One region of the Nocardioides lentus genome, then DNA from elsewhere that is predicted to be linked to it. Evidence: riboswitches for the same ligand, from Rfam matches in the RefSeq annotation. Region 1 holds a riboswitch; the other holds the start of a gene.
What was found. A riboswitch is a leader RNA that binds a small molecule or an ion and turns the genes downstream of it on or off. The one in region 1 is predicted to bind thiamine pyrophosphate.

Region 1 (4,882 bases):
ACCCAGGGGCGGTCCCGCGACGGACGGGGGGCCGTGGGCTCCGGCGTGAGCGGGCCGGACGCGGTGGGGTCTGCCATGACCGGAGGGTAGTCCCGTGGCTACTGGTAGGTAACCGGTCGAGCGGTGTGGAAAAGGCCACACGGCCCGGGCCCGGGGACCCGGCCCCGCGCACGGCGGAGCCGGGCGCTCAGGCGTCGGCGTGCGCCGGCTCGAGCTCGACCACGCGGATCAGGTGGGTCAGGTGCAGCAGCCGTCGTACGGCGGGTCCGGGCGCTCGCAGCACCACCCGGCGTCCGCGCGCCCCGGCGCGACAGCTCGCGGCGGCCAGCACCTTGAGGGCGGTCACGTCGACGCACTCGACCGCCGCGAGGTCCACCACGACGACGTCGGCGCCCGGCTCGTCGCTCCACGGGTCGGCGGTCTCCAGCAGCTCCGCCAGCGCCGTGCGCAGCCGCGCCGTGCTCCGACAGTCGACGTCGCCGGACAGCACGAGACGCCGTCCGTCCAGGTCCGTGGTCACCTCGGCCAGCATCAGATCCCCCGATCCTTCGGCCGCGTCGGACGCGACCGTCTGCTCAGGGTGACGCGTGGAGGGCCCCCGAGGTTGCATTACCCGCGGAACCGCCCGCCCGTGTCGCCGCGGCGTACGCCAGTGCGGCCGATCCCACCGCCAGCAGCGCCATGCCGACGACCCCCTCGGGGCTGAAGATGTGGCCGACGTGCACGAGGTAGGCGCCGGGCAGCAGCAGGACGCCCGGCAGCGCGGCGACCCGCATCCGTCGCACCGCGTCCGCGAGCACCAGCACGACGCAGGCCATCAGGGCGTAGGAGCCCACCTCGCCCAGCGGGGTGCCGATCCGGAACATCAGGCTCACTGCGTCGGGGCGGGGCACGTCGGGGCCCAGCTCGCGCGTCACGTAGCCCGCCCCGATGCCGCTGACGACGTCGAGCGCGGAGTAGAAGGTCATGTAGACGTAGGCGGTGAGCCGGATCGCCCACGACAGCAGGTCGGTGCGGCCCCGGACCAGCATCACCAGCGCGACGCCGACCAGCGGGAAGAACAGCAGCCCGGGCAGGTGCAGGCCGTACCAGAGACCGGAGGTCTCGTAGGACAGCGAGTGCGGGTGGAAGAGGCCGGCGACGGCGAGGCCGAGACCGGGCACGGCGAACAGCGCGGCGTACAGCAGCGGCGAGCGGCGCAGCACGGGCGTGCGGGGCAGGTCCATGCGGAGAATCTACGGGGCGCGCCCGACCGACCCGCGGCGTCGTGCCCGGGCCCTACCCTGGGCCCATGGTGAACCTGACGCGCATCTACACCCGGACCGGCGACGGCGGGCGCACCCGGCTGGTCGACATGACCGAGACGACGAAGAACGACCTGCGGCTGCACGCCTACGCCGACGTCGACGAGCTCAACGCCCAGATCGGGGTCGCCATCGAGCTCGGCGGGCTCGACGACGACGTCGTGGAGGTGCTGCGCACCGTCCAGAACGACCTCTTCGACGCCGGCGCCGACCTCGGCAACCCGGTCGTCGCCGACCCCGAGTTCCCGCCGCTGCGCGTGGAGCAGGCCTACGTCGACCGGCTCGAGGGGTGGTGCGACTCCTACAACGAGGACCTCGAGCCCCTGCGGTCCTTCATCCTTCCGGGCGGCTCGGCCGGCGCGGCCCTGCTGCACGTCGCCCGCACCGTGTGCCGGCGTGCGGAGCGCTCGGGCTGGCGTGCCCACGCCGAGCACGGCGAGGGGATGAACGTCGTCGCCATCGCCTACCTCAACCGGCTCTCGGACCTGCTGTTCATCCTCGCCCGCCACGCGAACCGCTCCGTCGGCGACGTGCTGTGGAAGCCGGGCGGCGAGCGCTGACCCGGCGCCGACGGGCGGTCACCGGCACCGGCCGGCGCTGACCCGTCGGCAGGCCGCGACCGCCCTCCCATCCCTCGCCCGGTACGGTCGGGATCGACACGGGGTGCCCCCTGCGCGGGGCTGAGATCACACCCGTCGAACCTGATCTAGCTCGTACTAGCGAAGGGATGTCCGTGGTGACGTCGTCCTCCCACCCCTCCTCCGGGTCCATCTCCCCGGCTGCCGCCCCCGGTCCCGACCCTGCTGGGGCACCCACGCCGGGCGACCTGGCGGGCGCGCTGGCGCGCCTCCGGGAGCAGGCGCCCCTGGTGCAGTGCCTGACCAACGCGGTGGTCATGCCCCTGACCGCCAACGGGCTGCTGGCGCTCGGCGCCTCCCCCGCCATGGTCGACGTGCCGCAGGAGGCGGGGCCGTTCGCCCGCGTGGCCTCCGGCGTGCTGGTCAACCTGGGGACGCCCCACGCCGCGCAGCGCGAGGCGATGCGGGAGGCCGTGACGGCCGCCGAGGAGGCCGGCACCCCCTGGGTGCTCGACCCGGTCGCGATCGGCGCGCTGCCCGTGCGCACGGCGCTGGCCGCCGAGCTGGTCGAGCGGCGGCCCGCCGTCGTCAAGGGCAACGCCTCCGAGGTGATGGCGCTCGCGGGCCTCGGCGGGGGCGGGCGCGGCACCGACAGCGCCGACGACGTGGCGGCCGCGCTGCCCGCGGCCCGCGAGCTCGCCGCGCGGACCGGCGGGGTGGTCGTGGTCACCGGTCCGGTCGACCTCGTCACCGACGGGGTGCTCGAGGTCCGCGTGCCCGGGGGCCACCCGCTGCTGACCCGCGTCACCGGCGGGGGGTGCCTCCTCGGCGCCGTCGTCGCGGCCTTCGCCGGCTCGTCGGCGCCGCTCGTGGCCGCGACCGCGGCCTGCGCCTGGTACGGCGCGGCGGCGGCCGCCGCCGGTCGACGTCCGGGGGCGGGCGGGCCGGGCTCGTTCGCGGTCGCCCTCCTCGACGAGCTGGCCGCACTCGACCCCGCCACGCCTCCGGCGGGGCTCGCGTGAGCGCCCCGGACGGGGTCTACCTCGTGACCGACGGCGCGCAGGCGGCCCGCGCCGGCCGCGACGTCGTCGAGACCGTCGTGGCCGCCGTCGCGGGCGGCGTGCGCTGGGTGCAGCTGCGCGCCAAGGACGCGGCCGACGCCGAGGTGCTGGCGCTGCTGCGAGCGGTCGGCGACGCCGTTCCCGACGACGTCCGGCTGCTCGTCAACGACCGGCTGGGTGTCGTCCTCGCCGCCCGGGAGGCGGGTGCCCGGGTGGACGGCGTGCACCTCGGGCAGGGCGACGGCTCCCCCGCACGGGCGCGGGAGGCGCTCGGCCCCGGGATGCTGGTGGGCGTCAGCGCCTCCACGCCCGACCAGCTGCGCCGGGCCGCCGCCGACGGCGCGGACCACGTCGGGATCGGCGCCGTGCACGCCACCTCGACCAAGCCCGACGCCCCGGCTCCGCTGGGTCTCGCGGGCGCGACGGCGCTGGCGGCGGTCGCCGCGGGCCACGGGCTGGCCTCGGTCGCGATCGGCGGGCTCGGTGTCGACGACCTGCCCGCGCTGCGCGCCGGCGGCTTCGACGGCGCCGCCGTCGTCTCGGCGATCTGCGCGGCGGCCGACCCCGCGCTGCAGACGCGGCGGCTCGTGCGGGCGTGGGAGCGGGCGGCGTGATCCCCCGCGTGCTCTCGATCGCCGGCACCGACCCGACGGGCGGGGCCGGGGTGCAGGCCGACCTGAAGTCGATCGCCGCCCAGGGCGGCTACGGCATGGCCGTGGTCACCGCGCTGGTCGCGCAGAACACCCGGGGTGTGCGCGCCGTCCACCGCCCCCCGGACGACTTCCTGCGGGCGCAGCTCGACGCCGTGGGCGACGACGTGGTGGTCGACGCGGTCAAGGTGGGGATGCTCGCCGACGCCGACCTGGTGCGCACCGTCCACGACTGGCTCGCGGCCCACCGGCCGCCCGTGGTCGTCGTGGACCCGGTCATGGTCGCGACCAGCGGGGACCGGCTGCTGGACGCCGAGGCCGTCGACGCGCTGCGCGAGCTGGTGCGGGGCGTCGCCGACCTGGTGACGCCCAACGTGCCCGAGCTGGCGGTCCTCGCCGGCGGCCCGCCCGCCACGGACTGGGCCGGCGTGCTGGCCCAGGCGCGCGAGGTGGCCGCGGGACTGGGGGTGCGCGTGCTCGCGAAGGGCGGCCACCTCGTGGACGACCCCGTCGTGCGCGACGCGCTCGTGGACCCCGACGGCACCGTGGTCGAGACGGTCGGCGCCCGGGTCGAGACCCCGCACACCCACGGCACCGGGTGCTCGCTGTCGTCGGCCGTCGCGACCCTGCGGTGCGCGAGGGGCTCGTGGCCCGACGCCGTCGCCGAGGCGACCCGCTGGCTGCGCGAGTCGGTCGCGGCCGCCGACGACCTGCACGTGGGCACCGGGCGCGGGCCGGTCTCCCACTTCGCCGGGCTCTGGGCGCGCGGCGGCACCGAGACCCCACCGGCGGCCGCCGAGGTCACCGAGGGCTGGTGGCGGGAGACGGCTCCCGTTCGCGCGGCCATCGACGCGCTGCCCTTCGTGCGGGCGCTCGGCGACGGGTCGCTCGACCGCCGTGCCTTCGACGACTACGTGGGCCAGGACGCGCTCTACCTCCGCGAGTTCGCCCGAGCGCTGGCCGCCGCGAGCGCCACGGCCCCGACCGCGGCCGAGCAGGCGTTCTGGGCGGCGGCCGCCGAGGGGGCGGTCGCCACCGAGCTGCAGCTGCACGGCGGCTTCCTGCCTCCCGCGGAGCTGTTCGACGCCACGCCCGGCCCCGCGCTCACGGCGTACGTCGACCACCTGCTGGCAGCGGTCGCCCGCGGCTCCCACGAGGTGCTCGTCGCGGCGCTCCTGCCGTGCTTCTGGGTCTACGAGGACGTCGGCTCGCGGCTGCTCCCGCAGGCCCACGACGGCCACCCGTACGCCGCGTGGCTGCGCACCTACGGCGACCAGGCGTTCGCGGCC
Region 2 (4,882 bases), on a different contig from region 1:
CCCTCGAGCCCGCCGAGGCGGTCCGCAGCCTGGTGCGCCTGACGGTCCCGGCGCTGGCCGACTGGTCCGTGGTGACCGTCGCCGGGCCGCGGGGCGGGCTGCGCGACGTCGCCTGGTGGCACCACGACCCGGACGCCTGGGCGGCGACCGAGGAGTTCGCCCGCCACCGCTTCGACGGCCTGGACGCGGTGCCCGGATGGCTCGCGGCGATCGTCGAGCGGGGTGCCTTCACCCTCGAGGCCGACGTGCTCGCGGCCGCGCGGCGGATGCTGGGCTCGCCCCGCGCGATCGCCGCGCTGGAGACCCTCGCGCCGACGTCGATGGTCGTCGTCCCGATCGTGGGGTCGGGCCGGGTCGAGGGCTCGATCAGCCTGTTCCGCGGCGGCGACCGGCCGCCGCTGTCGGAGGCGGAGGTCGCGGCCGCCCGCGACGTCGGCCGCCGGGCGAGCGTCGCGCTGCGCAACGCCCGTGACTACTCCCACCACCGCACGACCTCCGAGGAGCTGCAGCGCAGCCTGCTCACCGCACCGGCGCAGCCCGTCGGCGGCGAGGTCGTCGTCCGCTACGCACCCGCCAGCGACGCCGCACGGGTCGGCGGCGACTGGTACGACGCGTTCGCGCTGCCGCCCGACGAGGGGGCGGCGGAGCCCGCCACCATGCTCGTGGTCGGCGACGTCACCGGGCACGACGTGGCCGCCGCCGCGGGCATGGGGCAGGTCCGCAGCATCCTGCGCGGCCTCGCCGTCACCGGGGGCCTCGGGCCCGCCGCGCTCCTCGACCGGGTCGACACCGCCCTGGATCGGCTGCGCCTCGACGTCGGCGCGACCGCCCTGGTCTGCCGGCTCGCGGCGCCCGGCGGGGACGGGTCGTGCGAGCTGTGCTGGTCGGGTGCCGGCCACCTGCCCGCGCTGCTGGTCCACCCCGACGGCGCGGTCGAGCTCCTCGACGGCGGCGGGGTGATGCTCGGGCTCGGGGCGGAGGGGCTGCGCCGCGAGCAGGTCCGCCGTCTGCGGCCGGGCGCGACCCTCGTGCTGTTCACCGACGGCCTCGTCGAGCGGCGCGGCGAGGGCCTCGACGCGGGCCTCGACCGGCTGCGGGCCGCCGCCGGTCCGCTCGCCGTCCGTCCGGTCGCCGACCTCGTCGACCGCCTGCTCGCGCAGGTGCTGCCCGACGGCCACGAGGACGACGTCGCGCTGCTCGCCGTACGGGTCGGGGCGGGCCGGCCCACCGCCGCGGAATCTCCCGGGTGGTCCCCGTCGACGACGTCGTCCGCGGCGGCCCCGGAGGGCCCTGGGGTGGGGGACTAGCCCGGGTGGGGCGCGGGGTCGCGGCGCATCGGCAGGTGTGGGATGCCGTCCTCGACGAACTCGGGGCCGGTGACCGCGTAGCCGAACCCGGCGTAGAAGCCCGCCAGCGGCGACTGGGCGTCGAGCACCGAGGGCCGCTCGCCGATCTCGGCGAGCGCCGCGTCGACGAGCGCGGCGGCGAGACCCCGGCCGCGGGCCGAGCGGCGCAGCAGCACCCGGCCCACCCGGGCCGTGCCGTCGGGCTCGTCGAGCACGCGCAGGTAGCCCTCCAGCGCGCCGTCCTCACCGGTGAGCAGCACGTGGCGGGTGCCCGGCTCCGGGTCGCGGCCGTCGAGGTCGGGGTAGGCGCACTCCTGCTCCACCACGAACACGTCCTGGCGCAGCCGCCACACCTCGTACGCCGTGGCGACGTCGAGGTCGCCGAAGGCCAGGACGGCGACGCCCGGCGCGGGGCGCGTCACCGCAGGTGCTCCGTCGCCATCCGCAGGGCGGTCCGGGCCTCGGGCAGGCCGGGCAGCAGGCCGAAGACGTGGATCAGTCCGGGACGCTCGACGTAGGCGAGGTCCCAGTCGGCGGTCGTGGCGCGGTCGGCGAGCTGACGGCACCCGGCGGAGACCATGTCGCGCGAGCCGCAGAACGCCAGCGTCGGCGGCAGCCCGTCGAGGTCGCCGAAGAGCGGGCTCAGCTCGGGGCGCGCCAGGTCCTCGCCCTCCCCGCCCCACCAGCGGGCCCAGACGTGGGCCTTGCCGGGGAACAGCCACGGGTCGTCGGCCGCGATCCGCTCGGTGTCCGGCGAGCTCATCGTCAGGTCGACCCACGGCGCGTGGAGCAGCAGCCGGTCGGGTGTCGCGGCACCCGTGTCGCGGGCGGAGTCGCGCAGGGTCTGCGCGAGGGCGAGCGCCAGGCCGCCGCCGGCGGAGTCGCCGACGAGCGCGACGGGGAGGCTGCCGGTGAGCAGCCGTCCGGCGAGCTCGAGCAGGCCCGCGCGCGACTCGCGCCAGGTGTGCTCGGGAGCCGTCGGGTAGCCCGGCAGGACCACGCGCGAGCGGGTCGCGGCGCCCAGCCGGGCGGCGTACCGGACGTGGAACGGGTCCACCGGGTAGACGTAGCCGCCGCCGTGGCAGTAGAGGATGGTGCGCACCGGGTCGACGCCGCGTGGCGTGATCGACCACGCCGGGAACGGCCCGCTCGCACCGTCGACCTCCTCGGTCACGACCGCGAAGCGCCGCGCGAAGCCGGGAGTCGCCACGGTCGGCAGCCCCGGGCGCCGGGCCGCCTTGCGGGCCAGCACGGTCGTGCGTTCGTGCTCCGCGTCCACGACCTCGGCGGAGCGCCGCAGCCGCGGCACCACCTCCGCGAGCAGCTGGTGTCGGAGGCTCGGCGCAGGCACCGGCCCAGCGTAGGGCCGCCCGCCCTCCGCCCAGGTCCGCAGGTGGTCGACGTAGGGTGGGAGGCGAAGACAGGGGAGCACGCGCGGGCGTGCTGAGAGTGCGGGATCGGCCGCAGACCCTCCGAACCTGATCCGGTTAGCACCGGCGATAGGGAGTCACGATGAGGACGCACGCACGCCTGACCACGCTCGTCACGGCGGCGGCCGCGGGGTCGCTGCTGCTCGGCGGGTGCTCGCTCGCGGGCGGCGACGGCGGCACAGACGCCGGGGCGCCCAGCGCCGAGCAGCGCGAGGACGGCACGGGCCGGGTCGTGCTGGTCACCCACGACTCGTTCGCGCTGCCCGACGACGTCGTCGCCGACTTCGAGGAGCGCTCCGGGATCGAGCTGGTCCAGCGCGCCGCCGGTGACGCCGGGTCGCTGACCAACCGGCTGGTGCTGACGAAGGACGACCCGATCGGCGACGTCGCGTTCGGCGTCGACAACACCTTCGCCTCCCGGGCGCTCGAGGAGGACGTCTTCGCCCCCCACGAGGCCGAGCTGCCCGCGGGGGCGGACGCCTTCGCGCTGGCCGACGGGGCGGACCGGCTGCTGCCCGTCGACGAGGGCAACGTCTGCGTCAACGTCGACGAGGCCTGGTTCGCCGAGCGCGACCAGGAGCCGCCGGCCACCCTCGACGACCTGCTCGACCCGGCGTACGCCGACCTGACCGTGCTGCCCGGCGCGCCCACCTCGAGCCCGGGGCTGGCGTTCCTGCTCACCACGGTCGCGGCGTACGGCGAGGACTGGCCGACCTACTGGGAGGACCTGGTCGCCAACGGCGCGAAGATCACCTCCGGGTGGTCCGACGCCTACCAGGTCGACTTCACCGCCGGCGGCGGTGGCGGTGACCGCCCGGTCGTCGTGTCCTACGACTCCTCGCCCGCCTTCACGGTCGCCGACGGCGAGACCACGACCTCCGCGCTGCTCGACACCTGCTACCAGCAGGTCGAGTACGCCGGGGTGCTCACCGGGGCCGAGAACCCGGCCGGCGCCGCCGAGGTGGTCGACTTCCTGCTGAGCGAGGAGGTCCAGGCGGCCCTCCCCGAGAGCATGTACGTCTACCCGGTCCGCGACGACGTCGAGCTGCCGCGCGACTGGGCCCGCTTCGCCGAGCAGCCGAGCGACCCCTTCGAGGTCGACCCGGCCGAGGTCGCCGCCAACCGCGCCGACTGGCTCGCCGAGTGGAGCGACGTCACCAGCCGATGACCCGCCCGTGACCCGCCGGTGGGCTCCCGCATGACCCGGCGCAGCGGCCTGCCGGGCCTGGTGGCGCTCGCGGTCGTGCCGGTCGCGGTCCTGGCCGTCTTCTTCGTGCTGCCGGTCGCCGGGATGCTGGCGCGCGGGCTGTGGCCCGACGGCACCTTCGACCCCTCCGGGGCGGTCGACGTCCTCACCCGTGAGCGCACCGGCCGGGTCCTGTGGTTCACCGTCGCGACCAGCGCCGCGGGCACGGCCGGCTCGCTGCTGCTGGGGCTGCCGGTGGCCTGGACCCTCCACCGGCTCGCACTGCCGGGTCGTCGGGTGGTGCGGGCGCTGCTGCTGGTGCCGTTCGTGCTGCCCACCGTGGTCGTCGGGGTCGCCTTCCGCGAGCTGCTGGGGGAGTCGGGGCCGCTCGGGTTCCTCGGCCTCGACGGGACGCCGGTGGCCGTCGTCGCCGCGCTGGTCTTCTTCAACGTCGCCGTGGTGGTCCGCGCCGTCGGTGCGGCCTGGGAGTCGCTCGACCCCCGGCCCGCCGAGGCCGCCGCCGCGCTGGGGGCCACGCCGTGGCAGGTGTGGTGGACCGTGACCCTGCCCGCGCTGCGACCCGCGATCGTCTCCGCCGGCAGCGTGGTGTTCCTGTTCTGCGCCACCGCGTTCGGGGTCGTGCTCACCCTGGGCGGCCTGCGCTACGCCACCGTCGAGACCGAGATCTACCTGCTCACCACCAACCTGCTCGACCTCGAGGGCGCGGCCGCCCTCTCGCTGCTGCAGCTCGTCGTCGTCGCCGGGCTGCTCGCGCTGGCCCAGCGGCTGCGGGCCACACCCGCGGCCGCGCGGCGCGTCGTCGCCCGCTCCCGCGCCGTACGACCCTCCGACGCGCCGCTGCTCGTCGTCACCGCCGTCGTGCTCCTCGGCGTCGCGACGCCCGTCGCCACGCTGGTCGC

Region 2: linked by a shared signal. The riboswitch ahead of ABD158_RS07625 (thiamine ABC transporter substrate-binding protein) and the one ahead of thiM (hydroxyethylthiazole kinase) in region 1 are both predicted to bind thiamine pyrophosphate.

What each region holds. Positions count from the first base shown of each region.
Region 1 is NZ_BAAAMY010000014.1:155,567-160,448, forward strand. It holds gene ABD158_RS18070 (protein meaA) at 1-77, opposite strand, end outside; gene ABD158_RS18075 (STAS domain-containing protein) at 188-532, opposite strand; gene ABD158_RS18080 (hypothetical protein) at 576-1,226, opposite strand; gene ABD158_RS18085 (cob(I)yrinic acid a,c-diamide adenosyltransferase) at 1,292-1,864, shown strand; TPP riboswitch at 1,954-2,049, shown strand; gene thiM (hydroxyethylthiazole kinase) at 2,032-2,904, shown strand; gene thiE (thiamine phosphate synthase) at 2,901-3,557, shown strand; gene ABD158_RS18100 (bifunctional hydroxymethylpyrimidine kinase/phosphomethylpyrimidine kinase) at 3,554-4,882, shown strand, end outside.
Region 2 is NZ_BAAAMY010000004.1:172,233-177,114, forward strand. It holds gene ABD158_RS07610 (GAF domain-containing SpoIIE family protein phosphatase) at 1-1,307, shown strand, start outside; gene ABD158_RS07615 (GNAT family N-acetyltransferase) at 1,304-1,768, opposite strand; gene ABD158_RS07620 (alpha/beta hydrolase) at 1,765-2,697, opposite strand; TPP riboswitch at 2,759-2,869, shown strand; gene ABD158_RS07625 (thiamine ABC transporter substrate-binding protein) at 2,859-3,944, shown strand; gene ABD158_RS07630 (ABC transporter permease) at 3,975-4,882, shown strand, end outside.